DNA from 2 places in the Brevibacillus sp. IT-7CA2 genome. Region 2 is predicted to be linked to the other one. Evidence: riboswitches for the same ligand, from Rfam matches in the RefSeq annotation. Region 2 holds a riboswitch; the other holds the start of a gene.

Region 1 (15,186 bases), on a different contig from region 2:
ACCAGATCAAACTGACAAGCCTGTTATCCGTACGTATCAAGCTTCCAATGGAGATGTCATGGTCAACTATGCCATGCGCTCTTCTGTCACACATTGGGTCATTATGCTGGAACAGTCGAGCCAAACGGCATTTGCTGCCTTTTCAAAATTGGAACAATCTCTGCTCTTTACGACCTTATTCATCGCACTTATCGTTTTGGGGATTAGCATTGTGTTCTCTGTCTCGTTTAGCCGATTAATGGAAAAGATCGAATCAGCTGTGCAAAAAATCGCAGGTGGCGACTTATCCGTACGAATACCAGTGACGACCTCAGATGAAATTGGCAGGCTAGCAGCGTCCTGCAATGAAATGGCACAGAATCTGGAGATGAAGACCAATCAGCTTCTCGAAGAAAAGAAACGGCTTGATCTCGTCGTCAGTGGCATGGGGATGGGGCTGATTCTCGTAGATGAATCTTTTCGCATTCGCTGGATTAACCAAACAGCGTCGGCGTGGTTCCAGGATGCGGCTCATCTTCTGGGGAAAGACTGCCTTCAGACGATTGGTCAGCAATTCAGTTCATGCAGTAGTTGCATGCTCCGAACGAGGCAAATGGTAAACCAAAAGCAGACTGACCTTATTTCCTCCAGAGTCGATCAGGATGGACGTGTCCGTTCTTATCGACATCAGGTTTTCCCTCTGCATCCGGAGAAAGAGTCGTCTGCTTTTCTGGAGGTCATCGAGGACATCACGGAGAAACGAGAGCTAGAAGCCGCTATCGCACAAGCGGACAAGCTCGCTGCTATTGGACTCTTGGCGTCGGGCATCGCTCATGAAATCAATAATCCATTAGGCATTCTGTCGTTGTATGGACAAGACTTGCGAGACCGTCTAGTGGACGAGGATATTCGAGATTTGCAGGACACAGGAGAGCTTGCCCAATACTTGGACACGATGGACAAACAAATTAACCGATGCAAGGAAATCACGACCCGATTGCTGCACTTTTCGGGGAAATCACCAGTTACCGTAGAAAAAGTAGATATTCATCAAGTCCTATCAGACATTCTCATTCTTTTGTCCCATGAAATACGCGTAAAACAGGTAACGGTAAGCCGGTCTCTGTTGGCCTCTGCTCCTTTTCTTCTCGCTACGCCTGGACAACTTCAGCAGATCTTGCTCAATCTGTTAACCAATGCGCTGTACGCGACCCAGGAGCGAGGAAATATTGAGATAGCAACTGATTCTCCATCAAATGATCGACTCCGTCTGTGGGTCAGAGATGATGGATGCGGTATACCCACAGCAGATTTGCCACATGTTTTGGAGCCCTTTTATACAACCAAGCCTCCTGGAAAAGGGACTGGTCTCGGGTTATCGGTCTGCTACGGGATTGTGACGAATTTAGGTGGAGAAATCGAGATCGAAAGTACGCCGAACAAAGGCACGACTGTAACGGTCATCCTGCCGTCGGCAAAGGGGAAATGAACAAAAGATGCAGGCTGACACACGTATACTCATCGTTGATGACGAAGCAGATTTCCGCCATCTATTAACCAGTCGATTAAAGAGAAAAGGATATACCACGCTGGAAGCATCTGACGGAATCAGTGCACAGAAGCTAGTAACCAGCGAAACGATTCATGTCATTCTGCTTGATTTGAAAATGCCCGGGATGGATGGTCTCTCTTTTCTGCAATGGTGCAAGGAAACTTCTCCTGCCATTCAAATCATTGTTGTGACCGGACACGGAACTATCGAAACAGCTATCGAAGCAATGAAACGCGGCGCTTATGATTATTTGACAAAACCTTACAATCTCAATGAATTGGAGGTTTTGATTTCCAAGGCCGTCGAAAAACAGCTGTTGACCGAGGAAAATCAACAGTTGAGAGAAGCTCTATCGACAAACGGGAAAACGACGTTTCAAATCGTTGCGGAAAGCCCGAAGCTAAAAGAGGTCCTAGCTACTGCCAAGAGAGTAGCCAGTACGGATTTTCTCGTTCTTCTGAAAGGGGAAAGTGGAACAGGGAAGGATGTCATCGCGAGACTCATTTATGAATGTAGTGAGCGAGCAACAGGGGCATTCGTACCGATCAATTTGGGGGCGATACCAGAAACGATGCTGGAAAGTGAACTGTTCGGGCACGAAAAGGGAGCCTTTACAGGCGCAACTGCTCAAAAAAAGGGACTTGTAGAGATTGCCCACCTGGGGACGCTCTTTTTGGATGAAGTAGGGGATTTGCCTTTTCCTTTGCAGGTTAAGCTGCTCCGTTTTCTGGAAACCGGCGAATTTCGCCGAATAGGGAGCCCGATTCTGCACAAGGTGGATGTTCGTATCATTGCTGCTACCAATGCCGACCTGGAAAAGAAAGTGGAAGAAGGAACGTTCCGATCCGATCTTTATTTCCGGCTGCATGTCATGGATATAACGATTCCACCTCTCACTCAGAGAAGAGAGGACATTTTGCCACTGTCGGCTTTCTTTTTGAATCGACTCAAGCGTAAGTATCCAGTCAAACCGCTTTCTGTGAAAGCGCAGGCAGCTCTTTTGGCCTACTCATTCCCGGGGAATGTTCGAGAGTTGGCTCATATGATCGAACGTGCTGTCGTTTTGGCAAAAGGAGAGGAAATTGACGACAAGGATCTCTTTCCTCACGAGCAGTCAGTACCTCACACCCCGTCAGATAGGAAGCTCATTTCATCAGCAGAAACTGGGGAGGAAGAGGCATTTTTACTGAAAAATGTAGAGCGAGAACATATCAAGCATGTGCTGGACGTTCTGCAATGGAACAAGACCAAGACAGCTGAGAAGCTGGGGATCAGCGTACGCAACCTGTATCGAAAAATCGAAGAGTACGAGCTGCGACCGTGACATTTTGTCGTGTACTGACCATGACATTTTGGCATGGTCTTTTCTTTTTCTTGCTGCTCGGAAGCGTCAAGCCGTTCATTTTCCTGCTTCTATCGTATGGCACGCCTCTTGCTACTCTCCTATAGTGAATGCACGATCAACATGGAGGAGTGAGACCTATGATCAAAAAAGAGAAGACAGGCTGGAAGAAGCTGTCTATGGTAGTAGTGGCGATGCTGGTCTTTGCAGGCTGCGCTACACAGCCGACCGCTCAACCCACCTCAACAGCGAGTGAGGCCAAAGATAAAACGGCGAGTGGGGCAGCTGGAGCGATCAATCTAGATTCCTACACCCCGCCTAGTATGGACAAGGTGCCAGAAGGGCCATTGGGAGAATCGATTAAGTATGGACATAAGTTAATGAATGAAACGAGCACAGTGATCCCTGAATACACAGGGAATAAGCTCTCCTGCTCTAGCTGTCACGGTAATGCCGGAATGGATGCTACCTCTCCTTTAACGGGTGTCACTGCAGTCTATCCCCAGTACATTCCAAGGTCAGGCAAAGTGCTTACCATCGAGGATCGCATCAATGGTTGTTTTCAACGAAGCATGAATGGTAAGCCATTGCCTTACAACAGCGATGAAATGAGAGCGATGGTCGCCTATCTGACGTATATTTCAACAGATGTACCAGTAGGAATTAAAGAGCGCCCGTGGATAGAGAAAAATGATATGAAGAGCGTACCTCAACCGAATGTGGCAAATGGAGAAGCCCTCTTTCAAAAATCGTGTTTGCAATGCCATGCAGCTGATGGTTCAGGAACAGGACCAAACTCTGGACCAGCGCTATGGGGGGATAACTCCTTCAATATTGGTGCAGGTATGGCCCGAATTTCCAAAGCTGCTGGCTACATTCAGCGCAACATGCCTTTAGGGGAAATGGGCGGTATCAAGCAAGGGTCGTTAACGGATCAAGAAGCAGCGGACCTAGCAGCCTATATTTTGTCCAAGCCGCGTCCAGACTTTGCCAAAAAGGCACAAGACTGGCCAGCTGGAGGCGTTCCAAAGGATGTACCGTATGAAGTAGACAGCGCCAAGAAGAAACAATAGGAACTCAATATCTAACCCCAAAAAGGGGCTGTCCCAAAAGTTATAAAATGACTGAGGGATAGTCCTCTTTTTGATAAAATGGAAGTATCATCCACATGGGTGAACTCTTGAACCAGCATGGCGTATTGTCAAACAAGGAGGCACCAAAATGAGCAGAACCTTTCAAAAAGGCATTATTTTCGATATGGACAACACCTTGCTGCAATCCAGGATCAATTTTACCGAGATGAAGCGGGCCATTTTTCAGCTATGGGTGGATAATGGGATCGTTTCTCCAACACTTGAGTGGGAAAAGTATACCGCATCGCAGCTCATTGAGATCGGACGAAAAGCGGAGCAGATGACGAGAGAGCTGGAGCAAGCGATGTGGGATGCGGTAACCGAAATCGAGAAAGAAGGGATGCATGGCGCTGTGTTGGAGCAGCACGCGGTAGAAGTGCTAGAGGAGCTGAAGAACCGCTATCAGCTGTATATCCTGACCAACAACGCCTATGCCGCCGCAGAGGAGGCGTTGAACGAGACGGGAATCGCCTCCTACTTTGACGAAATCGTCGCCCGCGAGCAGATGACGACCTTGAAGCCATCTCCATCGGGCATCCACTATATCCGCAGCCGCAAGCCAGATTGGCCTGTTTCGGCTTGGACGATGATCGGGGATTCGTGGATCGATGGTAAGGCGGCCTGCGACGGACAAGTTGCTTTTATTGCCTATCAAGGGAACGAGCAGGACATGGAGCAAAATGGTGTTGTGCCAAAGGCATACATAAATGATTTGAAAGAACTCTTGACTGTTCTTGAAAAGTGCGAGCAAGGGTAAAGTGCACTTCTCCAATAAATGATTACAGACAATAGCGAAAAATGTGCTATACTTTGCCTAACTGAATACCAGCCTTCAGGGTAGGGTGCAATTCCCGACCGGCGGTAATGACGAACGCACGTCTGAGCCCGCGACTCGCTATTGTAAGCAGTTGATAGCGACTGACTTGGTGCAAATCCAAGGCCGACGGTACAGTCCGGATGGGAGAAGGTATTTGGAACGGCCTGTTTCGCTGTTTTTTTCAAAAAACGGTAGAAACAAGGCTTCTTTCTGAACGCCCTGAGCATAATATTCATGGGCGTTTTTATTTTTCATAAAACTTCATAGCGACAATCTTCAGGGCAAGGTGAAATTCCTGACCGGCGGTAATGGCGTACGTACGTCTGAGCCCGCGACTCGCTGACCACGCTTGCAGCGACTGATCTGGTGAAAACCCAGAGCCGACGGTACAGTCCGGATGGAAGAAGATTTTTCTGCTTTCTTCATTTGTTTTTTTCTTAAAAACGGATGAGGTAAGGCTTCTTTCCCTATGCCCTGAAACGCTTTGAGGTTTCAAGGGCTTTTTGCGTTGTGCTTGGCTGGAATGATGGAACAGAAAGGAGTGCGGTATGGAACAGGACAGCAAGTACATGGACCTGGCGCTGGAACTGGCACGATCGGCACGAGGCCAAACCAGTCCGAATCCCATGGTCGGAGCTGTGATTGTGAAGGATGGAACCATCGTGGGAATGGGAGCGCATCTGCGGGCAGGAGAGCCCCATGCTGAGGTGCACGCACTGCGGATGGCTGGGGAAAAAGCGCAAGGTGCGACCGTGTACGTGACCTTGGAGCCTTGCAGTCACTACGGGAAAACACCGCCGTGTACAGAGGCGTTGATTGCAGCTGATGTACGTCGTGTCGTTGTAGCGACGCTCGACCCGAATCCACTGGTGGCGGGAAGAGGAATGGAGATGCTGCGGGCAGCAGGGCTGGAAGTGGCGGTGGGCGTGAGAGAAGAGGAAGCGAAGACCCTCAATGAAGCCTTTTTCCATTACATCCAAACCAGACGTCCATTTGTGACGGTAAAGACGGCCAGTACATTGGACGGGAAAATCGCTTCGTTCACGGGACACAGTCGGTGGATTACTGGTGCAGAGGCTCGGGCAGAGGTGCATGAACTTCGCAGGCAGCACGATGCGATCCTCGTTGGGGTTGGGACGATTCTCGCAGATGACCCACTGTTGACGGCACGTCAGGAAGAGCAGCGTTTTGGAAGCCAGCCAGTTCGCGTGATTTTGGACAGCCAATTACGGACGCCGCTGGATGCCCGTGTCGTCCAGAATGCAGATGCGAAGACATGGGTCTTTACGACAAGTGCAGCCCCAAGAGAAAAGCAGGAGCTGCTTGCGGCAAGAGGAGTAAAGGTCATCACAACGGCAGGGCCAATTCGCGTGGAAAAGGTGCTGAATACGTTGGGAGAGCTGGGGATTACCTCGTTGCTTGTGGAAGGCGGGCAGGAAGTCAATGGCTCCTTTTTGCAGGCGAGAGCGATTCAAAAGGTCGTGGGCCATATCGCGCTAAAGCTGATCGGGGGAAGCGGCGCGCCCTCGCCATTCGGTGGTCAAGGCTTTGCGACGATGGGAGAAGCGGTACAGCTGACAAATGTTACTGTCACACCGATCGGGAAAGGTGATGTACAAATCATCGGGTACCCACAATGGGAGGATCAGACGTAGCGAGTGAGGAGGAGAGAGCATGTTCACGGGACTGGTCGAAGAAGTGGGCGTGTTGGAAGCGATTCAAGGGAACGAGCAGGCGAGTCGACTGGTCATCCGCGCACAGCAGGTACTCGAAGGGGTAAAGCTCGGGGACAGTATCTCGGTCAATGGCATTTGCCTTACGGTTACTTCTTATACGAATCGTCAGTTTAGCGTCGATGTGATGCCAGAGACGATGAACAAGACGAGCTTGCGGCAATTACGCAGCGGACAGCAAGTGAATTTGGAGAGAGCGATGCGGCTGGGGGACCGTTTTGGCGGGCATATCGTCTCCGGACATGTAGATGGGACCGGAATGGTTGCTTCACGAGAGGTGAATGCGAATGCTGTCATGTTTCGGATTGGGGCCAAACCGCAGCTGTTGAAGTATGTCATTGCCCGTGGATCGATTTGCATAGACGGCATCAGTCTCACCGTGGTGGACGTAAACGATACCGGTTTTACCGTTTCGATCATTCCGCATACGCTGGCGAATACGAGTCTTGCAGACAGACGACCTGGGGACTTGGTGAATCTCGAAACAGATGTCATTGGCAAATACGTGGAGCGTTTGTTAGGTTATCAAAACCATGGCGGTACAGAGAAATCTGGCGGGCTCAGTCTAGCCTTTTTGCAGGAAAACGGCTTCGCGTGAGAAGGAGGGAGAAAGCATGTTTCATCGCATAGAAGAAGCATTGGAAGATTTGCGTCAGGGCAAGGCGGTCATCGTGGTAGATGATGAGGATCGGGAAAACGAAGGAGATTTTGTCTGCATGGCCGAAGCGGCTACGCCTGAAATGATCAACTTCATGGTTACACATGGGAGAGGACTCGTTTGCGTACCGGTGACAGAAGAGCACGCAACTCGCTTGCAGCTCCATCCGATGGTGAAGTCCAATACAGACAAGCAGGGAACGGCTTTTACCGTGTCCATCGATGAAGGCAGTACACACACAGGGATATCCGCTCATGAGCGCTCTCAGACTGTCTTGGCGATGCTTGATGATCAGAAGACCGCGGAAGATTTCCGCAGACCGGGACATATTTTTCCGTTAATCGCGAAGTCCGGCGGTGTATTGCGCAGAGCGGGACATACGGAGGCGGCAGTTGACTTGGCTCGCTTGGCGGGGGGCATACCGGCGGGAGTCATTTGCGAAATTATGAACGAGGATGGCTCCATGGCACGTCTGCCGCAATTGGTAGAGATCGCACGCCGCTTTGATCTCAAGCTGATTACGATTGCAGACTTGATAGCGTATCGGATGCGGACGGAATCCATGGTGAAAAGGGAAATCGAAGTGCAGCTTCCGACCGCCTACGGTGATTTTCGAATTGCCGCCTACACGAATGAGCTGGATGGCAAAGAGCATGTGGCTCTCATCAAGGGAGAGATCGGACCGGATGAGCCCATTCTTGTCCGCGTGCATTCGGAGTGCTTGACTGGAGATATTTTCGGTTCTCATCGCTGCGACTGCGGTCCACAGCTGCACGCTGCATTGGAACAGATCGAAGCGAACGGACGTGGCATTTTATTGTACATGCGCCAGGAGGGCAGAGGTATTGGCTTGATTAATAAGCTACGTGCCTACAAGCTGCAGGAGGAAGGCTTGGATACGGTTGAGGCTAATGAAAAGCTAGGGTTCGCCGCTGATCTGCGAGATTACGGTATTGGTGCACAGATTTTGCGGGATTTAGGAGTGCAACGCATGCGGCTTTTGACTAATAATCCACGAAAAATCCGAGGGCTTACCGGTTATGGATTAGCAGTAGAAGAACGGGTGCCGCTTCAAATGCCGGAGCATCTGCACAACAAACAGTACCTATCAACAAAACAAGAGAAGCTGGGTCACCTGCTTCATCTGCACGGATAAGGAGAGGGAATGAGCATGAAAACTTTTGAAGGACATTTAGTTGGAACAGGTTTACGTGTAGGGATTGTGGCAGGACGTTTTAACGAATTGATCGTAAGCAAGCTAGTCGGAGGGGCTCTCGATGCCCTGAAGCGTCATGGCGTAGAAGATGAGCAGGTAGACGTGGCTTGGGTACCGGGGGCATTTGAAATTCCGTTGATCGCTAAAAAAATGGCGGAATCCGGTCGCTATGATGCGGTTGTTACATTGGGAGCTGTCATTCGTGGGTCCACTCCGCACTTCGATTACGTCTGCAATGAGACCGCAAAAGGAGTTGCGTCCCTATCTCTATCGACTGGGATACCTGTTATTTTTGGTGTTTTGACGACAGACAACATCGAGCAAGCCATCGAGCGTGCGGGAACAAAAGCAGGCAACAAAGGCTGGGAAGCAGCAACGGCAGCGATCGAAATGGCTAATTTATCCAAGCAGTTCGCCTAAGCAGTTCATATGGAGAACGAGATATTTCAACAGGGGCTTCGGCTCCCGTTTTCTATTTTTTTGGATAAAATCACCACGGACAGGTCAAAGTAAGAAAGATTTTCCTGAATAAAGGGGGGATCTAGCGTGAAGCCGACTGATTGGTGGAGAACGCAAGTAGAGGCCATACAAGCAAAGCGGCGCATCGGTTCGGTTCAAGCGCGGCGAAGCGAACAAATTACACCGGATATGGTAAAACAATGCATGCAAAACGTGGATGACCTCAGCAGCTTGTCATTGAAGATGAATGACGAAGAGGTACACGTTTTTTTTCTCGATACGCTGGTGGATGTGTCCCAGATTTATGAGAATGTCTTTCTTCCGTTGCAACGTTCCGATGGTAAAGATCCGATGCAGGCGCTCCCTTTTTCACAGGAATGTGTTCTCGACGATATGGAGACGTTGATGAGTAACTTGCTACGCGGTCATACCATCTTGTTTTTCCTGGAAAGGGATCTCATTCTGCATGTGAATACTTTTCAGGTCGCGCATCGTTCCATTACAAAATCCGAGACGGAGGCGACCGTCCTTGGACCGCAAGACTCCTTTGTTGAAATGCTGGAGATCAATTTGTCTTTGATTCGGAGAAGGCTCGCAACGCCTCATCTGAAAGTATCGAGCTACACGATTGGCACCGAGGCACAGAACAAGGTAGCTGTGATTTATTTGGACAATATCGCGAACGCGGAAAATGTGGAACGCGTGAAAAAAAGGATCAACAATGTTATTTACCACGGATTTGTCGGGATGCCTATATTGAAGCAAATGCTGGAGGACAAGCCGTACTCTCCGTTCCCGCAGTTTGGCTTGACTGGGCGGCCTGACAATGCAACAGCAGCTTTGTTGGACGGTAGAATTGTGATCATGCTGAATGGCAGCCCGGATGCTGCAATCTGCCCGACTTCCTTTCTGGAGATGTTTAGCAGCCCCGAAGACTTTTACAATCGATGGTCAACGGCAAGCTTGCTGCGGATGATTCGCTTTTTCGGTTTATTTATCACCATTATGCTCACATCCAGTTACGTCTCTGTCTTGACGTATCATCCGGAAATGCTTCCCCCTGCTTTACTGACAATTTTGTCTGAATCACGTAGTCGGGTGCCTTTTCCGCCCGTGATCGAGGTGCTTATTATTGAGCTCGTCATCGAGATCCTGCGGGAAGCGGGGATACGCATGCCGACTAAAATCGGACAGACAATCGGTATCGTTGGCGGTATCGTGATCGGGACAGCCTCAGTACAAGCGGGGTTAGCCAGTAATATCTTGATCGTCCTTGTTTCCGTATCGGCACTGCTTTCTTTTGTGCCACCCAATTTTTTGATGAGTAATGCGATTCGGCTCGTTCGCTACGGTTTCATCTTGATGGCAGGTGTATTGGGCATGTACGGCCAGCTACTGGCGCTGGCGTTCTTATTCGCACACTTGCTCAATCTGACATCACTTGGGACGCCGTACATGGCTCCGGGGGTTCCGCGACAATGGACCGATTTGATGAATAGTCTCGTACGTGCACCATTAAGGTTTATCGTCAATCGCAACCGCATGTCCCGGTCAAAGCAAAAGCATGTCCGGCCAGTTGGGGAGGATTAGGGAGATGGATAGAGGGAGAATTCACAGCCTGAATCCGATCCTGGTAATCGGATTGATTATGAATACGATGGTTGGGGTTAATTTACTTGGACTAGCTCATCATGCAAGCAAAATGGGCTACGATCTGTGGTGGTCTCCGATTTTGCTGGGATGCATCGTCAGCCTAACGCTATTTCCGATGATGGCCTTGTGCCGACGCTATCCAGAGGATAATCTTTTTCGGATTCACGAAAAGCTGTTGGGAAAATGGCTGGGACGCTGTTTCAATATCCTGATCATCGTCTACGCCATTCTGAATGTATCTACCGCGAATGAAGGCTACGTTAGGCTGGTGCAAACCTCCATGCTGAGCAATCAGACTGTCACACTGCCCTTGCTTGGATTGACTTTGGTCATGGTCTACATTACAAACGGCGGCATTAAATTGATCGCGCGTTTTTGCCTGCTAACGTTCTTTTTTACGGGCTGGATGGTTTTTCTTTTGCAGTACGGATTTCAAAAGGGAGGAATGATGCATATTTTTCCTCTTTTTAATACAGATTGGCGCAGTATAGCCGAAACGGTGCACAATTCTTACGCGAGCATGCTTGGGTATGAATTGGTCCTGTTTTTCTACCCATATATCCAAGAGAAGAACAAGGCACACAAGCATGTGCTGATTGGGGTATGGATCGTGGTTTTGTTGTACGTCATGATCCTGATCACAAGCGTAGCTTATTTTTCCGAATGGCAAATGGACAATCTCATTTATCCCATTTTGAATTTGTTTAAGGCTGTAGAGCTGTCTTTTTTGGAACGGATCGAAAATCTCGGGATTGGTCTCTGGGTCTTCCTCATTCTCAGCACGAGTACGGGATACTTGTGGGTTGCGCGTACAGGTCTTGAAGAGATGGCAGAAAAGACGAGGCTGTGGCATCTGCTTTTACCGACAATCGTTTCGTTTCTATTCATTGTGGGGCCATTATCTGTAGAAAAACAACGCTACATTTATGACAAGGTGACTGTTTATATAGCCTATGGATTGATCTTGTGGCCGATTTTTTTGTTATTGCTGCATTCCTTGAGGTTCGGTAGAGGAGAGCGGGTATCATGAAGAGGGCGAGCTGGTTCATTGCTACGGTTATCCTCTTGCTCAGCCTTTGCGGGTGTGGGAGCGAACTCGAACGGCCGGCATTGGAAGACATGGCCATGATTGGGGTTATGGGCTTCGATTATGTGGATCGTGAAAAGATCGATATCACCGTATCGGTACCAGTTCCCTCCAAAAATAAGGAGTCCACACAGGTGTACTCAACTCATGCCTCGATGACGAGCGAGGCGATGCTGAATCTCGCGACAAAAGCAGAGAGAACCGTGTCCCTCTCGCAATTGCGTGTGATTTTGTTCAGTGAAGAATACGCGCGAAAAGTAGGGATCGGAAAAGTCATCCTTGATCTCTATCGCAATCCGATTGTAGGAGAAAATGTATACATTGCCATCGTAAAAGGAAAAGCGAAAGATGTCATCAAAGGAACCTATAACCACAGGCCGGAAATCAACACGTATTTGAACAACCTGCTACGTCCCCGAGTGGAAACGGCCTTTTCGTCTTTTGCGACCATTCACGATTTTGTTTTTATGATGACCAGCAACACGATGGACCCTAATGTTCCTTATCTCATCCACAGTGACGGAGAGATTCAGATCACCAAGGCGGCCCTTTTTCGAGTAGACAGGATGATCGGAATGTACTCACAGCGAGAGGGGAAGCTGGTTCAGGGGTTTCTGGGTAAAGAACGCTTGCCCCGTATGAGCTTCGAGTTCCAGCACGAGACGAAGAGAGGTAAAAAACAAACGGAAAAGGTCGTCTTCGATTTTGTGCGGGCAAAAACGAAAGTAAGAAGCAAAGGCAGCCTGAAAAAGCCTGTCATCAACATCGAGCTTCGGGTAAGAGGGATGCTGGTGGGCTATTCAGGCAGCAAGGATTTGGAGAAGCGGGCTCAATTTCGGACCTTGGTTCAAGAGCTTGAGAAACGGATCAAAAAGGAAAGTATGGAGATGCTGGTTCGTTTTCAAAAGCAAGGGGTTGACCCGGCGCAGCTAGAGGAGAGCATTCGCCAAAAATATTATGGCAAATGGACACGGGAAACGGGTCTCGCCCTTTATAAAAAAGCGAAATTCAACGTCAAGGTTCATGTGGATATCGTCGGCTTTGGCACACTGAAATAAGGAACAGCAGCATTCCAGCGTGGTTAGAACAGACGCTTGAATTCGCGCCAGATCGCTCCCAAAGTCCGGCGATTTACATTTTGGAGCTTGCCGTACAAAAGGTTCGTCAAACCGATAAAGGTGAGCTCCTGATCTTTCGTATACGGATACCAATTGAACTCACGCTTGCGTTTGCCCGGATCATGGATGACAGAGATGCTGTGCGTAAAGGCTTGCAATCCTGAAGGTCCGCGATAACGGCCAATGCCGCTCTGTTTGACCCCGCCAAAAGGAAGATGGGGATTGGCGTAGCTGATAATGACGTCGTTGATGCACACATTACCGCTGTCGAGCTGACGAGCTACGCGATCCGCTTTTGCTTTATCGGCTGACCATACCGAGGCATTCAGCCCGTACGGTGAGCTGTTAGCCAGGCGGACAGCCTCCTCTTCGGTGGCAAAAGTCATAATGGGCAACACCGGACCAAAGGTCTCTTCTTGCAAGATTTTCATGTCACTCGTCACGTTTGTGAGAATGGTCGGCGCGATATACATGCTGTCAGAGGAAGGAAGTCCTCCGGTGACTGCGGTCGCGCCCGCAGCCAGTGCTTCGTTCACATGCTCACGGACAATTCCGATTTGTTGGGAAGACGTCATCGAACCGACCTCGGCCTGATTCGGATAACTTTGGCGCAATGCTTTTGTCTTTTCGGTGACCAGCTTGAGAAATTCAGGGTATACGTTTTCATGGACAAAAAGCCGTTCAACAGACATACATACCTGCCCGGAGTTCGTAAAAGCCCCCCACACCGCGCCATTTGCTGCCCGTTCCAGATGAGCATCTTCAAACACAATCATCGGGTCTTTTCCGCCCAGCTCTAGTTCTACCGGGATTAAATGCTCCGACGCTGCCGCCATAATTTTTTTGCCTGTCGTGACAGAGCCTGTGAAAAAGATTTTATCTGGGCGCGCAGCCACCAGCGCCTGTCCAGCTTCACGTCCCCCATGCAGGACGGCCACGACTCCATCCGGCATAGAAACAGCGGAAAACACCTCTTCAATGAGCAGTCCGGTAGAAGCAGTCACCTCGGAAGGTTTTAAAATAACGGTATTGCCTGATACGAGGGCAGATAATACGGGAATGATGGCGAGCTGAAACGGATAATTCCACGGAGAGATGACGGCGACGACACCCATCGGCTTGTAGTGGATATACGATTTCTTCGGCCACAGCACGATAGAGGTTGGTACCGGCTGATCGGCCAGCATCTGATAGGCATGTTTTTCATAAAAACGGATCGTGTCGACAGTGACAAAAATTTCGGTCATGTACGCTTCCAATGTAACTTTTCCGGTAGCCTCACTAATTTTTCGGGCGATTTCTTCGCCGTGATCGACTAAATAGTGCCGCAACCGTGTCAAATAGTCCAGACGCTCGGCCAACGATGTAGTGGACCAAGCTGGAAAGGCAAGACGCGCACGTGCCATCGCGTCTTCTACTTGTTCTGGAGTCACTTCCTGTAAAGAGCCAAGCAGCTCACCAGTGGCGGGATTTTTCATGGACATGACTGCCATCATGATTCACCTCGATTCAGGAGATTAGGATTCAGAAGAGAAGAGTGTATGCATCAAATGAGCAAAGCTCTGCTCAAAACGGGCAATCGCTTCTTCCGGCTTCTGTAACTCATCAAGCAAAAATTGAAAAAGGAATCCGTCGATTGCAGAGTAAATGAGTGAGATTGCGGAGTCTTCGTCGGTGGTCAATGAGGATTGTTCTTCGCGCTGCAACCGTACGAGCATACGAGAGATGAGCTGATGCAGACGGGACCGAATCACTTTTACCTGTTCACCAAACGCAGGAACGTACATGGCCTGTACCTGCAAGTCATACCAGAGCCGATGCAACTTGCGATCCTCTTGTAGACTTCGGCACAAGACACGGGCTAGAGCTGCTGACCATTCGCCAGATGGAGCTGCGAGCACTTCGCGTTCCAATTCCTCCATAAAGCGTCCTTTGTAGCTAGATATTACAGCGAGCAAAAGCTCTTCTTTGTTTGCGAAGTAATAATGCAGAATGCCGAGTGAGACATCAGATTCTTTGGCAATGTCGCGCAAGGAAACATGTGCATACCCTTTTTCAGCCAGACAAGCAGTCGCTTGCTCAATCAAAAATGCCCGTTTTGCTTCGGCTTTTTTCTGGGTAGTCACATTCTCACCTCTTTTTTTGGACGACTGTCCAGTTTTCTATTTTTATTGTATTTTTACAGATGATGTCTGTCAATGAAAAGAGCTGCCCATAAAAAAGAAGCGGCTTCATTGCCGCTTCTTTTGCCGTTCCCAGCGTCGTAAATACGGATAAGGATCAAATGACCAATCTGCGCCACCTGTTTCCCGGTACATACCGTAGTGCAGATGGGGAGGGAATTTGCCTGAGGTGCCAGGCTTCCCATATCCGGAGCTGCCGATATATCCGATGACTTCTCCTGGCTCCACGATGTCACCCGGCTTCATTCCCTTTTTA
Region 2 (15,186 bases):
CAAAATGGTACCGGTTACAAGACGACCGCTGCTAGTCTCTACAACGCAGTGCTCCCCTTCAATCGCATTGAATGCAAAGCCGCCGATCAAGGTCAGCTTCAAGCGTCCGTTGCTCTTTATTTCTTTTACCATCGCGCCCAGCGTATCGACGTGAGCTGTCAAGAGTCTTGCTTTGTCATTATTGGCCCCCGCTACTGTTGCAACGATTGCCCCTTTGTTTGTCCGTTTATAGGAAACGCCAAGCTTTTCTAACTCTTGTGCAACCCAGGCCATTACTTTTTCCGTATTGCCAGATGGACTTGGGATGTTCGCCAATTGGCAAAAGCTTTCTACAACATATTCCGTGGATACACTCATCTGTATGTTCCTCCATTCGCCCATTGCGAAATAAACGTTAGGATTGAAGTTCTTCCTTAATAAATTGAAGCACTTCCTGCACATGCCCTTTGACCTTTACTTTTGGCCATACTTTTGCGATGTTGCCTTCTTTGTTGATGACGAACGTCGTGCGTTCTATGCCCATGTACTCTCGTCCGTACATTTTTTTCAATACCCACACACCATAAGCCTCTGCCACCTGGTGATCCGGATCTGCCAGAAGTGGAAAAGGCAATTCGTGCTTCGCGATAAATTTGTCATGCGACTTCACAGAATCCGGACTGATCCCGAGAACAATTGTATTCAGCTCAGCAAAGCCCGAATGGAAGTCACGAAAGTCGCATGCTTCTGTGGTACATGTCGGTGTTTGGTCCTTCGGATAAAAATAAAGCACCACATTTTGTCCATGAAATTGGGAAAGTGAGATGGTCTGATTGTTGCTCGCCTGCAAAGTAAATGCAGGTGCAGCTTGTCCTACTGCCGTCAAACTTTTCCCTCCTCTCAATAATGTCCTGTTTTCGCTGGTCCCATTTTACCACAATCTAGTAGTCACTTCATCCGCATACAAGTTGCGCTTTGATTCAGAAAAGGATAGAATAAAAAAAAATAAAATTTGGCCTAGTCAGTTGGATGGTGAATTCGCATGAAAGAGTTTTTTGAAGTAACAGATCCAGAAGCGCTAAAATCGCTTGCTATAGCGGAACGGGTTAAAATTTTGGAACTCTTTGAAGATTTGGAGCCCAGAACGGCCAAACAAATCGCTACAGAACTAGGCGAAAATGCTGCACGGCTACATTACCATGTGAAGGAGCTCGTGCGTGTTGGGTTGCTCGAGCAAGTGGATACCCGGGTAAAAGGCTCTATTGTGGAGAAATATTATGAGCCTGTTGCCAAGGTCATTCAGGTCAAGCTCCAATTGATGATTGAAGAAAACGCTCAACAATTAAGTGATGTCATGTTTACTCCGTTTCGTACTACGGAAAAGGACCTCATGCGAACTCTCAATCGCTTCGTCGCAAGCGACCAAGATGTTAGGAAAGAGTATAAAAATACGTTCGCTTATAATTTGACTGAATTTTATTTGAGTCAAGAGGAACGTAATCAATTTGTGGAAGACATCTCTGAGCTGTTGCAAAAGTACAAAGGGTTCAAAAAGGAATCTGGCCGTCGAAAATTCAAGTTTTTCGACACCCTGTTCCCATTGACTCCAGCTGACCCAACAGATGATTCAGATGATCCTTTTGATGATTCGAATGAGTAAGTCACCAAGAAAACCATCAGGTACGATGGTTTTCTTTCATTTTCTAATCAAAGGAGGACTCCCATGCGGACGATCTTGTTTGATTTCGACGGCACAGTTGCCGATACCCTCCCCTTGATCTTCACCGCTTTTCGCTCTACCTTTCAGCAGTTTTTACAAGAGCATTATACCGACGAGCACATTGTAGCTCTCTTTGGCCCCACAGAGACAGGCATTTTGCAAAACAAGCTACCCTCACATGTGCATGACAACGCCCTCGCTCATTTTTTTCGTGTATACACAGATGAACACTCCCGCGTACAAAATCCTGAAAATATCCGAAGCATGCTCGATGAACTTCACGCAGCAGGTATCCAAATGGGAATCGTAACAGGAAAAGGGCGCAAAAGCGCTGACATCTCCCTTCGAGAATGGGGATTAGCTTCGTATTTTTCCGTCGTGATCACAGGGGATGAGGTCACACATCCAAAGCCTCATCCAGAAGGTATTTTTACTGCTATGAAACAGCTAGGCGCTACGCCTGCGGAAACCATTTTCGTAGGTGACAGTGATGCTGATGTGTTGGCTGGTCGTGCCGCTGGTTTGCAAACAGTCGGTGTGGATTGGCTTTTGGTTACACAAAAGTCGGGAAAATTCGATCCCGAGCCTGACTACCACTTTACGGATGTGCAAGCTTTTACCGAATGGATACTCGGACGCTAGAGGAAAAAAGGGTGTGCCCTGCCGCCGAAGCGTGGACACACCCTTTTTTTAATTTAATACGCCCGTCCGAACCAGACGCTATGCTGTGACTCTTTGCCGCAGCAAATGCAGGCTTTCTTTTGTACAGGAGGCTCAAACGGGATGTTACGAGAAGTGAACTTGGTTTCCTCTTTGATCTTCGATTCACAAGCATCATCCCCACACCAGCCAGCTAACACCCATCCGCTCGTTTTGTTTTCGCTCTCGCTTTTTGCAATATGAGCAGATAGCTGCTCCAGTGTATCGATCCCAAAATGTGAGTTCTCATCACGAAAGGCTAGTGCTTTTTGGAACATATTTTGCTGAATCTCTCCCAACAGTTGAACCACTGTCTGCGCGATACCTTCAAGTGAAACCGTCACCTTCTCCCCTGTATCACGACGAGCCAGAATTACTTGACCATTTTCCACGTCACGTGGGCCGAGCTCCAGACGCAGAGGAACCCCGCGCATTTCCCATTCATTGAACTTCCAGCCTGGTGTTTCTTCACGAAGATCAGCACGGACACGCACTCCTGCGGCCTTGATCTCGTCAAAGAGTGGATCAAACGCCTCCATGACTTTCTCGCGCAGCTTCATCGGACCGACTGGGATCATTATTACCTGTGTCGGAGCCATGCGAGGCGGCAACACTAGACCGCGGTCATCGCCATGCACCATGATCATCGAACCAATCAGTCGCGTAGAGGTTCCCCATGATGTGGTGTGAACGTACTTGAACTGATTGTCACGATCCAAAAACTTGATTTCAAAGCCACGCGCGAATTTATCGCCCAAATAGTGCGAGGTTCCCGCTTGCACTGCTTTGCCATCCTTCATCATCGCTTCAATGGAATACGTGTCAACAGCACCGGCAAAGCGTTCACTTGGTGTTTTTTGTCCCTCCCAAACCGGAATGGCCAGCTCCTGCTCGACGACCTCTCGGTAAATCTCCAGCATTTGCATCGTTTCCTGACGAGCTTCCTCCTCTGTCGCATGTGCCGTGTGGCCTTCCTGCCAGAGAAATTCTGATGTCCGCAAGAACGGCATCGTCCGCTTTTCCCAACGAAAAACGTTTGCCCATTGGTTGATTAATACAGGCAGGTCGCGGTAGCTTTGAATCCATTGGCTGTACATATGTCCTATGATCGTCTCAGAGGTTGGACGTAGCGCGAGCTTTTCCTCTAGCTGCTCGCCCCCAGCCTCTGTTACCCAAGGCAGCTCTGGATTGAAGCCCTCGATATGCTCTTTTTCTTTTTGAAAGAAGGACTCGGGGATCAGCATCGGGAAATAGGCATTGCGATGCCCTGTCTCCTTGAAACGCTTATTCATCGCCTCTTGAATTCGCTCCCATAGCTCAAAGCCATCCGGCTTGAACACAATGCAGCCGCGTACCGGTGTGTAGTCCATCAAATCCGCCTTTTTAATGACATCGATGTACCAACGCGAAAAATCCTCCGATTGCGGTGTAATTTCTTTTACAAACGCTTTGTCCTCTTTCATCCGTCTACGCTCCTTTTTATTCTTACGCAAAATGCAAAAAATCCCCCATCCCAAAAAGGGACGGAGGATCAACTTCCGCGGTACCACCCTGATTGACTACAGCATACGCCATAGTCCTCTCGATAACCCGATAACGGTGGGCATCCGGCTAAGCTCTTCACTAGCGGCTTCAGGATGGGGTGCAGTTATCCTTTACGTATCAGCCTTCCAGACTAGGGCCGACTCTCTGTCACGTGGGAATAGCTGCGGGTCCTTTCATAGCCTTTTGTGACTATCTATTAACTAAACATATTAGCGAGTCACATCGTCGTTGTCAATTGTTGGTACGCGCAGCGATTCTGGAGCCGAGCTTCACGTAGATCGGATACGCAACCACTGAAATCATAACACCTTTGAAGAGATTGAATGGGACGATTCCGTACAGAACCAATGACCAGATACTTGTCGCATTGAACATGGTCAAGAGCTGTTCAATCGGCATTTGATAAAGCACAGCGTACGCAGGCAACAGCACATAAGCATTTGCCACAGCCATGACAATCGTCATCAAAATCGTTCCCAGAGCGAGACCAGTCAGGAAGCCTTTTTTGCCTTGGCCCAGTCGCTGCATGTAGACAGCCGCAAAAATAAAGCTTGATCCTGCTACAACGTTTGCAAGCTCCCCGATCAAAAGACCGTCTGTATTTTTGAAGAGCATGTGCAGTGTATTTTTCAGTACCTCGATAATAACGCCGGCTACAGGTCCGTACATGAGTCCCCCGATCAATGCCGGGAGTGTACTGAAGTCGAGCTTCAAAAAGCTTGGCATCAGCGGAACGGGAACCTCGAGATACTGCAGAATAAATGCAACGGCCGCCAGCATGGGAATCGTCACCAGCTTTTGGGTTGCACGTGTGCGCGAAGAATGCAACGCTGTTTCTTTCATGTTTACCATCTCCTCATTTTTCTACTCCTTCTTGAGGAATGGCAACAGTCGTCGTAAGCTCACACGTCTTGTTACACAAACAGAATAAACCCTGTGGCTATTAGTTCCACAGGGCATTTGCAAGCGTATGACAAACCATGCGCAAATAAAAGGTACAAGAAACTAGAGGGCTGGCCTCTACGTTCTCATCCCGTTTGCACAGGCAAACAAGCACGCGTGATAAACGTACTGTCGTCATCCTTCTCCCATCCAGACTGTACTGTCGGCTCTGGAATCACACCAGATCCTGCACTCCGTCGCTACTTTCAGCTCGGGAGGCTCGCGGGCTTAACATGCATAAAGCATGATCACCGCCGGTCGGGAATTTCACCCTGCCCCGAAGGAATGTGTAGTTGTATACAGCATATTATACTGCTGTTTTTTGATTTGACAATAGAGGAAACTGCCAGCTCGACACTTTTTGTTTATTTTTCCGATTTGTTTAGTAGGAATAACATGACCCAAAAGAAATAGACCGCCCTTGAGTTCACCAGCTCTGCGGTCTATTTCACAACATAGTATTTGCGGAAGCGCCTATTGTACCGGCCGTTCCGGTTGCAGCCGGGACGGTCTTTTTTTACCTTATGCTTTTAGATCTCGTTACATCCAATATTACCACAACGACTAAATCATCAAGAACCCGCTCCCCGATACTTCGTGACTCCCCAGTTCCAGACTAACAGCCCAATCCCGAAGAAAATAACAGCCACTACCGGCGTCATTGCCGCATATGTGTACCAGACTTCCTTGCGCAAAAAGTAAGCCGCCGGATAAACACCCACGAAGGCAAACGGCAGCACGTAGGTGAGCACAAAGCGAATCGCCTTGTTGTACACGTCTACCGGATAGCGCCCATATTGCTGGATGTTGTAAATCATCGGAGCAATCCCTGTCCGCGAGTCGGAAAAGAAGCTAACCGCAGCAATTGCGGTATACACGCCACCGTAAATCAGTGCCCCGCTGATTGAGAGCCCGATAAAGATGAACACGTCGTACCAGTAAAACGACAAATCGAGTTGAATGGCAGCATACCCCATGATGATGATCCCGGTTATGACTCCAAAAATGCGGTCTGGCGCAATCGACTCGAGACACACCTGTGCCAGATTGTGAATCGGTCTCGTCAGGATGCGATCCATCTCGCCCCGGATGATATACCGTTCGTTGAAGTCCCAAAAACCGAAGAACATCGAGAACAACGCGTATGGAACCAAAAAGAAACCATAGATAAAGATAATCTCATCACGCGTCCAATCCCCCATAAGCGGAACATGCGTGAACACGACAATAATAAAGACGAGATTGATCAACTCAGAAACCAGATTGGACACAAAATCCCCGATAAAATCCGTTCGATAGGCAAGTCTCGTCTTGAAGTACTGGCTCAGGTAGTCGGCAAAAATACTGAAAATATGTCTCATGTTTTGCATGCTCTACCCTCCTTGCACAACCAGCTTGTTGCGGGCAAGACGCCACATCACCAAGATGGGAACCAGTATGACAAACATCCAAATGACCTGAAAACCGATCAATTCCCAGGAACGTTCCGTTGTAATCGCACCTGTGAAGATCAGGCTCGGATAGTAGTTGACCGCCTGAAATGGGAGATAACCCATTACCGTTTGCGCCCAGCCCGGGAAAAAGCTGATCGGCAGCACGAGACCAGACAACAGATCCACCACGACCCGCTTGGCTCGCATCATACCATCGTTTCGGAACAGGAAGAAAGTCAGCAAGCCCGTCACCAGATTGATTTGTGTATTGATCAAAAACGCACACATCAAGCTGATCAAATACAGCCCCCATCCAGTCGCTGTCGCCGGGAAGCTGAATGGAATGATCAGGCTGATAAGGAATATCCCTGGACCCGCGAAAAAGAGAAAGCGAAAGATCCCTTCCCCAAACGCCTGCGCCGTTTTCACGGACAAGTAATTATAAGGGCGTATCATTTCGATCGCGACCTTGCCTTCTCGGACGTCCTGGGCTATTTCTGTATCGATGTTGTTAAAATAAAACGCCCGTGACATCCAAGCAATCGCAACGTAGGAAGTCATCTGTTCCACCGTAAGCCCGCCCAGCTGCTGCTGGCCTCCGTAGATTGCTCCCCATAAAAAGTAGTACGCACCGATGTTGATCGCGTAGATAATGATCCCGCTGTAATAGTTCACACGATAGGCAAGCATCGTCAAAAACCTCATGCGGATGAGTTCCATATAAAGCTTACGCATGGCTGGCTACCTCTTGGTCTGAGGAATAAATGTTGCGAACGATATCCTCTGTGCTCGTCTCCTCGATTTTCACGTCGCTGACTTCAAACGCTGACATGACTGTCGACAAAACAAAGGGCAGCATTTCCTGACTCCGCGCAACTTTTACACTGAGGGTAAAATCATTGATTTGCTCGATCTCACAAGGCATCTCTCCCAATGCCTGACGGAGTGCGGCTGTTGAAGTGCGCTTTTTCATTTGGAAGGACACCTCTGTGCCATTGCCCCATTTTTCCTTGAGGTCATTCAGCAAGCCATCGAAGATCAGCTTCCCTTTGTCCATGACAAGCACGCGTTTACAGAGTGCTTCGATGTCTGACACATCGTGAGTCGTCAACAAGATCGTCATATTTTCCGTCTCATTCAGATTGCGGAGAAACTCACGGATTTTTTGCTTAACGAGCACATCGAGTCCAACTGTCGGTTCGTCGAGAAACAGCAGACGTGGCTTATGAATCAATGAAGCAGCCACTTCACAGCGCATTCGTTGTCCGAGACTTAACTTGCGTACTGGCTGACTGACGAACGGAGAAATATCCAGCTCCTCAATTAAACGCTCCAGCCACTTTTCTCCTTCTGCATCGTCAACCTTATAAACACTTTTCAACAGACGGAAGGACTCTAGCGGAGATAGGTCCCACCAAAGCTGAGAGCGCTGCCCGAAAACAACTCCGATGGATCGAACATACTCTTCACGCTGCTTGAAAGGCACATAGCCGTTAATGACGATTTCGCCGTCGCTCGGGGTCAAGATACCGGTCAGCATCTTGATCGTGGTCGATTTTCCGGCACCATTTTCCCCAATCAGCGCGAACATTTCCCCTTCCTCTACTGTAAAAGAAAGGTCATCCACCGCATTTACCGTCTTGTACTCCCGACTAAACAAATCACGAAAAGCACCACCAAGGCCCGGTCTGGACTGATGGATGCGGAAATCCTTTTGTAAATGATTTACTTGAATCATGGAAAACCGTCCTTTTTTCTTCGCTTAAATACCATTTGTAGTGTATATGAGCCAATCGATTTGTGCAAAAGGCAAACTGCACCAAACTGTTAATGAAGATTAAGGATCATGCCCGTTTTGTCGTCCGACTTTTTGAAGCGGATATAGCGGATGCATTCGGGATCGTTGTTTTCCAGAGAGATGAGCTCGTCTGTATAACGTTGCAGCCCTTTATGTACGATCGGCAGCACCGTCTCTTCCCACTTCGGCTGTGCTTCACCTAAAGCTCTCGGCATGAAAAGACCATCCGTTGCCAGCACCAATGCCTTCACGCCAACTCGATTCATGCGTCCATACTCGATAAAATCCCGACAGGCAACATCGCCATTCAACACGCCATAGCCTCCTGGTCCATTCGCCTGATAGCGGTTATGGATCAGGATGTCCATACATCGTTCGTACAGCTCTGTTCGGGTACACAATCCTTCGTTGATTCCTTCTTCCCACTTCGCCAAGGAGGCCTGTTCCAAATGGCTGACTTGCGTATGCGTCAGGGGTCGTACAATGTCATCCTCATAAACGGCAAATATCATGCAATCTCCCAACTGTGCGTACTCGATATGGGCATCTCCTACACGGACGACTGCACAGGCCGCTCCCCACAATGCTTCCTTTTTCTCAAGATCGATGCCACTTTGCTGCATCTGCTCCTGAAGCGCTTCGTTTATCGTCTCCAAATAATCGTGCAAAGCTGCATCCTCCGGCATTGCTTCCAGCTGCTTTTTTACGAGCTCCGCAGCGATAACTCCGCCTGTCTGTCCTGCTGCGTTCTCATACGGGATCAGCGACGTAATGCCGTCGATAACCGCATACACATGCTTAACCTGCTGAATCACATAGGCGTCCTCATTGCTTTTGCCGCTTCCTTTCGTGGAGATGCACTCAAGTTTCATGATGACCCCGCCTTTACCCATGGAGTGATTTGCTTGAAAATTGTATCATTTTTCCTTTTCCTCATCTATAGCTCTCCGTTCATATCCAGTTGTTGAACAGCTGTGGTAAGATAATGAAGGACTTTTTCCAAAAGAGGTAGTTCCAAAAGAAAAGAGGGAATATGCATGAAACGTGAACGATCCGCGCAACTGCACGAGGAAGCACTCGACGTCATTCTAGGCGGGGTAAACAGCCCTTCCCGCTCTTTCAAGGCTGTAGGCGGGGGAGCACCCGTAACGATGGAACGTGCCCAGGGCGCGTATTTCTGGGACGTGGACGGCAATCGATATATTGACTATTTAGCAGCATATGGCCCCATCATTACTGGCCATGCACATCCACATGTGACCAAAGCGATTTGCGAAGCAGCTGCCAACGGAACCCTGTACGGTACTCCGACTCCATGGGAAATTACCTTCGCAAACATGATCCGCGAAGCAATCCCTTCGATGGAGCGCATTCGATTCAATAACTCCGGTACAGAAGCAGTCATGACCTGCATTCGTGTAGCACGTGCCTATACCGGTCGTGTCAAAATCATCAAATTCGCAGGCTGCTACCACGGCCACTCTGATTTGGTGCTCGTTGCTGCTGGCTCCGGACCATCTACCTTGGGGATTCCGGACAGTGCGGGTATTCCACAAAGCATTGCCAGCGAAGTCATTACCGTACCTTTTAATAATATCGAAGCATACGCAGAAGCTATGAGCAAATGGGGAAGCGAAACGGCTTGCGTCCTCGTTGAGCCGATTGTCGGCAACTTCGGTATCGTGGCACCTGAGCCTGGCTTCCTGGAAGAGGTTAACCGCATCACTCACGAAGCAGGCGCACTTGTCGTCTACGATGAAGTGATTACTGCATTCCGCTTCTGCTATGGCGGAGCACAAAACCTTCTCGGAGTCGAGCCTGATCTGACTGCATTGGGCAAAATTATCGGTGGCGGTCTGCCAATCGGCGCTTATGGCGGTCGTCGGGAAATCATGGAGCAGGTCGCTCCACTCGGACCTGCGTATCAAGCAGGAACAATGGCTGGTAATCCAGCTTCCATCCGTGCGGGAATTGCCTGCCTGGAAGTATTGAAGCAGCCGGGCGTGTACGATGAATTCGAACGACTGGGCGCCATGCTTGCGAACGGAATCACCGAGGCAGCCAACAAACACGGCGTAACCATCCAGCTCAATCGTGTAAAAGGGGCATTGGCTGTTTACTTTACGGACGAGCCTGTTCATGATTATGATGCAGCTCAGAAAGCGAACGGAGAAATATTTGCCCGCTTCTTCCAACTGATGCTGAATGAAGGTGTATGCCTGGCACCATCCAAATATGAAGCTTGGTTCGTGACGACAGCTCATACAGAAGAAGACATTCAAAACACCATCGCAGCTGTAGACCGCGCCTTTTCTCAGCTGTAAACCATTCCCACGTCCTTTCGCATCCGTCCAAGGAAATAATAAGCCTGTTCGCGATTATGTTTTCGAGGAGGATATTTCGGTGTCCAAAGGTGAAAAATCATATCCGCAGGCTCCTGAAAAGACGTTGGATTCCAAAATGAGCAGTAAAATGCTCGAAGTGACCGGCTTTCAAAACCCACGAAAAACCGAGCATCACAAAACCCAAAATCACGACAGATGAACATCAAAACAGACACATTCCCAATCATGCTGACGAGGAATGTGTCTGTTTTTTTCGTATGCAGCAATATTGTCAATAATGGTCAGAGATTGTACAATAAAATAGTGAAACTGTCATAGGACTTATTCGTATACATGAATATGGGACAGAATGAAGTAGTAAGGTTACATGTATGGCTTAGCAACATTTCGTTTTCATAGATTACAACGAGGAGTGAGTGTGGAATGTTTTTCCATCCTATGGATTTCCTGATTCTAATTGCATTCGGACTGTCGCTCTGGGCACAGTTTCGTGTGAAAGGAACTTTTAACAAATTCGCTGAAGTTCCTACCTCCTCCGGTATTACCGGTGCTGAGGCAGCCCGCCGCATGCTCGATGCGAACGGCTTGACGAACGTTCCTGTTCAACATATCCCAGGGACATTGACTGACCACTACGACCCGACTGACCGTGTCGTACGCCTGTCTGATCCTGTATACTTCGGCAACTCGATTGCCTCTCTGTCCGTTGCTTGTCACGAGGTTGGTCATGCGATTCAGCACAAGGTCTCTTACCCGATGCTGGTAGCACGCCATCGCATTTTCCCAGTAGTCAACCTGGTGTCCGGTGTGGCGCCGTTGCTGCTGTTGGCTGGCTTCTTCTTTAAAATGGCTGGACTCTTGCTCATCGGGATTATCTTCTTCTCCGGAGCAGTTGCCTTCCAGCTCGTCACACTGCCTGTCGAGTTTAACGCAAGTAGCCGTGCGAAAGAACTGATGCTTAAAATGGGCTTCATCCGCAATGAAGAAGAGCGTGGCGCAAGCAAAGTGCTGGGCGCAGCCGCTCTGACGTACGTAGCTGCCGCTCTGATCTCCGTTCTGGAGTTGGCGAAATACATCATGATTTTCCGTAGCTCTGACGACTAATCCTTTAAACGAAACTGCAAAGGTACAGCTCTCTCACATGGGAGGCTGTACCTTTTTCATGAGGCTACGTTACAATAAGACGGGGGGTTTTGCACATGCGAATTGGAATCATTGGACTAGGCAGTATGGGTCAAATGCTGGTGAAATCACTCTGTAAAAGCGGTGTGATCCAGCCCGAGCATATCACTGTCTTCAATCGAACAAGAGAAAAGGCTGAAATTCTGCAAGCATCGCATGGCATTCTCATAGCTGAAAGTGCGCAAGAGGTGTGCGACCAGGCAAATCTGGTCTTTCTCTGCACAAAGCCACTGGATATCCTGCCTGTACTGCGTGCGTTATCTATCCCTGAAAGTGTACATATCGTTTCTGTAGCAGCTGGTGTTAGCATCGATGATTTGGAAACCGTCCATGCTGGTGCCGTAAGCAAGGTAATTCCTACAGTCACTTCGCAAGAGCTGCATGGTGTATCGTTGTTTACATGCAGCAGTCGAACAAGCGCAGAGGATCGCAATGAGCTACTCACTCTCCTGTCTTCCATTAGTCAATCACAGGAAGTGTCCGAGGTCGAGATCGAAACAGCGACGATCCTCACCAGCAGCGCACCAGGACTGATCGCAGGAATTCTTGACTCGTTCGCGCAGGCAGCCGTTCGCAAAACACCAGATCTTGACCTCGATACTGCGAGAAGCATGCTGGTGGAAACGATGCTGGGAACCGCTCTTTTGCTCAAAAACGAACAGCTTAGCTTCGATCAGCTCATCGAGCGTGTTGCTACCAAAGGTGGCATTACCGAGGAAGGCTTGCGTGTTCTTGACAAGACACTCCCTTCTGGATTTGACGAGTTGTTTGCAATGACAGAATCCAAGCACGCTGCTTTGAAGATACTTGTCCAACAACAAATAAAAGCATAAATCGCGGATAGGAGAACAAGACGATGATCATCGGTTGGATTGGTTTGGGAAACATGGGCATTCCAATGGCTAGCAATCTACTGGCTGCTGGCTACGACGTACGTGTCTGGAATCGTACACCGGGAAAAGCTGCAACATTGGTAGCATTGGGTGCGAAAGAGACTGCGACTTTGTCCGAGGTGGCAGCACAAAGCGATGTACTGTTTACCATGGTAAGTAACGATGATGCCGTAAAAGCAATCTATACAGGCTCAGATGGTCTCTTAAGCCTTCCTGTGCAAGGAAAGCTGGCAGTGGACATGAGCACCATTTCACCGGATACTTCCCGTTTTCTTGCCGAGCAGGCCAAACAAGCTGGGCTGCGCTTTCTCGATGCACCTGTCTCAGGCAGTGTAGGACCTGCAAAAGAAGGGAAGCTCGTCATCATGGTAGGCGGCGAGCAAGCGGATTATGAGGTAGCCAAGCCGATGCTGGACAAGCTAGGCAAAGCAGCCTTTTATTTGGGACCAAACGGTGCTGGCACGTCTGCCAAGCTGGCGATCAATCTGTTGCTTGGCATTACGGTACAAGGTGTCTCTGAGACACTGCTGTTCGCTCGCTCTCTCGGCGTTGGCACAGAACAGATGCTGGACATCATTTCCGAGAGCGCCGTGGGAACCCCGTTAATCCGCGGAAAAGCAGCCTCGATCCTCGCTGACGACTATCCGGCAGCCTTTGCCCTGAAACATATGGCCAAGGACCTTCGACTAGCGCATGAAGCAGGCGTTTCTACACCTTTGGCGGAATCCGTCAATGCCACCTATCGTCATGCACTGGAATCAGGACTGGGAGAGCTCGATTTGATGGCGATCCTGCGTCACCTCGGTGAAAAATAGGTTTCGTGTTTAGACTGACCCTACATAAATGAAACAGCGGCTACCTAAGACCTGAAAATAACGTCTTAGTCTGGCCGCTGTTTTTTTGCATTCCACGCAGAGCATACACCTATGTTTTACATATATTGCATACAAAAGGAGGAGTATGATATGCGTCATCCAAATTTTCAGCATGTACAATACAGTCATCTACCCCCTGTATATGCTGGTAAGACCTTTCGCTATGACTATGATGATGGCAATGTATTTATCATTCATTTCTTTGACGCTACTCATCGGCATGATCAAGGGATTGCTGGACCGCATAGAGGATTCAATGGTTACTATACATTCAACTACGTGGAGATAGCTCCTTGCGTATATTTTATGTACTGGTTGGAAGAAGTCTACACGGTCAGCCAAGTTGCTGATTTTAATAGAATGCTGGTTTATACCCATTATACCTACGATGCACAGGGTGTTCGAAAAAGTCTGTTCCATTCCGGTACCATAACCGAACTAGACAGCTTCACCTCATAATCGGTGAAAGATGACAAAGCGAAAGACCGGAATTGCTTCCGGTCTAAGACTGTAGAGAAACTCCGTTTTTTTCGGGGTTTCTTTCATTATGATTATCCGTGGGAATAATAACGATTAACGAAAAGAGCTGGCAAAACATCTATAGTGAAATGGCGACGGCGTTATGAGGTGTACGGATAGGAAGAATATTTGTGAATGCAAAACAAACCTCCAGCTCCACATTTCTAGTGGTTTTGAAGGTTTGTTTGTAGAGGATGATTTAGTATCCTAGCAAATTTTTCGTGTAATGCTGGTACCCTCATCCCCTAAATTATTCTTTTCCCTAGCAGCAGGTAAACTTGAGAGGGTTCTGCAAGTTATGTTTTGCTGTCCCCTTTTCTAAAATACAAAACACATTAATGGTGCAGGGAGGATCGATACGGTTTGTAGATTCATTCTTGATACCAATTAACTTTGAAAATTGATCTAACATAATCATAACCTCCAAATTTTTACATTTTTTACTTTCAATTCAATTATAAGAATTGCAACACAAACTGTCAAATGATACATTATTTACAAAAAGTTACCAAATTCAAAGTTTGAGGGAGGTTTCTGTGTACGTTCTCATTCCACTAACGGTAGCAGTTGCTTTATTCGGCATGCAACTCTATTCATACCGAAAGTTCAGGAATATCGTTACTCTCTTTTCTGTAGAAGATTCTTTTTTTTCACTTCTAAACCAGTATTTTATCGGTGTAAATCTCAAAAAGTCACTTATATTCCCCACGCATTTTTCACAAACACCAACCATTGTCATGTTCGCTGCCCCCTCATGTGATACATGCCATCATGAAGTAGAAAGATACTTAACCCATATCAAGAAAAAAACAACCAACCTTCCTTTCTTATGTGCGGTTAAGCAGGATGATTCTGACTATCAGCACTTTATCGACACATTTAGCGGAAAAATTACGATGGTTCCCGTCGACAAAAAAACCATGAGCGAATTACAAATCATCAACTTCCCAAGCCTGTTTATTGTTGACTCACAGGGGATCATTCGATATGTAGGACGCTCAATTGGTGAGCTAGTAGACATCTTGAAGCACAAGGAGAAGCAAGAGCTTCACAACATCCAATAAAACTAGAAAAGGTGTTCCTCATGATTGTTCAATCATTTATCAAGCTGTTCGTTTTCTTATGGGCACATGCCCGGCTACTTCTCACGCTTTTAGTTTGCTTAACAATCATGACTGGTTTACTACCAGTAGCCAGCCTTTGGCTATCCAAAGAAATGATCAATGAGGTCGCGAAAATCATTCAACTCCAAGTGG

The links. Region 2 has a riboswitch for FMN ahead of ACM6JA_RS28780 (ECF transporter S component). Riboswitches for the same ligand answer to the same signal wherever they lie in the genome.
Region 1: linked by a shared signal. The riboswitch ahead of ribD (bifunctional diaminohydroxyphosphoribosylaminopyrimidine deaminase/5-amino-6-(5-phosphoribosylamino)uracil reductase RibD) and the one ahead of ACM6JA_RS28780 (ECF transporter S component) in region 2 are both predicted to bind FMN.

Annotation. Positions count from the first base shown of each region.
Region 1 is NZ_CATKQT010000044.1:525,230-540,415, forward strand. Features, by position in the region: gene ACM6JA_RS22190 (ATP-binding protein) at 1-1,468, shown strand, start outside; gene ACM6JA_RS22195 (sigma-54-dependent transcriptional regulator) at 1,476-2,855, shown strand; gene ACM6JA_RS22200 (c-type cytochrome) at 3,014-3,946, shown strand; gene ACM6JA_RS22205 (HAD family hydrolase) at 4,095-4,763, shown strand; FMN riboswitch at 4,831-4,979, shown strand; FMN riboswitch at 5,092-5,236, shown strand; gene ribD (bifunctional diaminohydroxyphosphoribosylaminopyrimidine deaminase/5-amino-6-(5-phosphoribosylamino)uracil reductase RibD) at 5,372-6,478, shown strand; gene ACM6JA_RS22215 (riboflavin synthase) at 6,498-7,154, shown strand; gene ACM6JA_RS22220 (bifunctional 3,4-dihydroxy-2-butanone-4-phosphate synthase/GTP cyclohydrolase II) at 7,171-8,370, shown strand; gene ribE (6,7-dimethyl-8-ribityllumazine synthase) at 8,386-8,850, shown strand; gene ACM6JA_RS22230 (spore germination protein) at 8,977-10,479, shown strand; gene ACM6JA_RS22235 (GerAB/ArcD/ProY family transporter) at 10,484-11,572, shown strand; gene ACM6JA_RS22240 (Ger(x)C family spore germination protein) at 11,569-12,687, shown strand; gene ACM6JA_RS22245 (aldehyde dehydrogenase family protein) at 12,711-14,243, opposite strand; gene ACM6JA_RS22250 (TetR/AcrR family transcriptional regulator) at 14,265-14,873, opposite strand; gene ACM6JA_RS22255 (M23 family metallopeptidase) at 14,979-15,186, opposite strand, start outside.
Region 2 is NZ_CATKQT010000053.1:255,762-270,947, reverse strand. Features, by position in the region: gene ACM6JA_RS28805 (M42 family metallopeptidase) at 1-357, opposite strand, end outside; gene bcp (thioredoxin-dependent thiol peroxidase) at 395-865, opposite strand; gene ACM6JA_RS28795 (helix-turn-helix domain-containing protein) at 1,022-1,639, shown strand; gene ACM6JA_RS28790 (HAD family hydrolase) at 1,703-2,341, shown strand; gene proS (proline--tRNA ligase) at 2,395-3,861, opposite strand; gene ACM6JA_RS28780 (ECF transporter S component) at 4,175-4,786, opposite strand; FMN riboswitch at 5,020-5,174, opposite strand; gene ACM6JA_RS28775 (ABC transporter permease) at 5,458-6,255, opposite strand; gene ACM6JA_RS28770 (ABC transporter permease) at 6,259-7,053, opposite strand; gene ACM6JA_RS28765 (ABC transporter ATP-binding protein) at 7,046-8,056, opposite strand; gene ACM6JA_RS28760 (protein phosphatase 2C domain-containing protein) at 8,146-9,009, opposite strand; gene ACM6JA_RS28755 (glutamate-1-semialdehyde 2,1-aminomutase) at 9,154-10,440, shown strand; gene ACM6JA_RS28750 (hypothetical protein) at 10,520-10,660, shown strand; gene ACM6JA_RS28745 (zinc metallopeptidase) at 10,885-11,565, shown strand; gene ACM6JA_RS28740 (pyrroline-5-carboxylate reductase family protein) at 11,661-12,476, shown strand; gene ACM6JA_RS28735 (NAD(P)-dependent oxidoreductase) at 12,500-13,351, shown strand; gene ACM6JA_RS28730 (MoaF-related domain-containing protein) at 13,502-13,870, shown strand; gene ACM6JA_RS28725 (TlpA family protein disulfide reductase) at 14,467-14,994, shown strand; gene ACM6JA_RS28720 (ABC transporter ATP-binding protein) at 15,015-15,186, shown strand, end outside.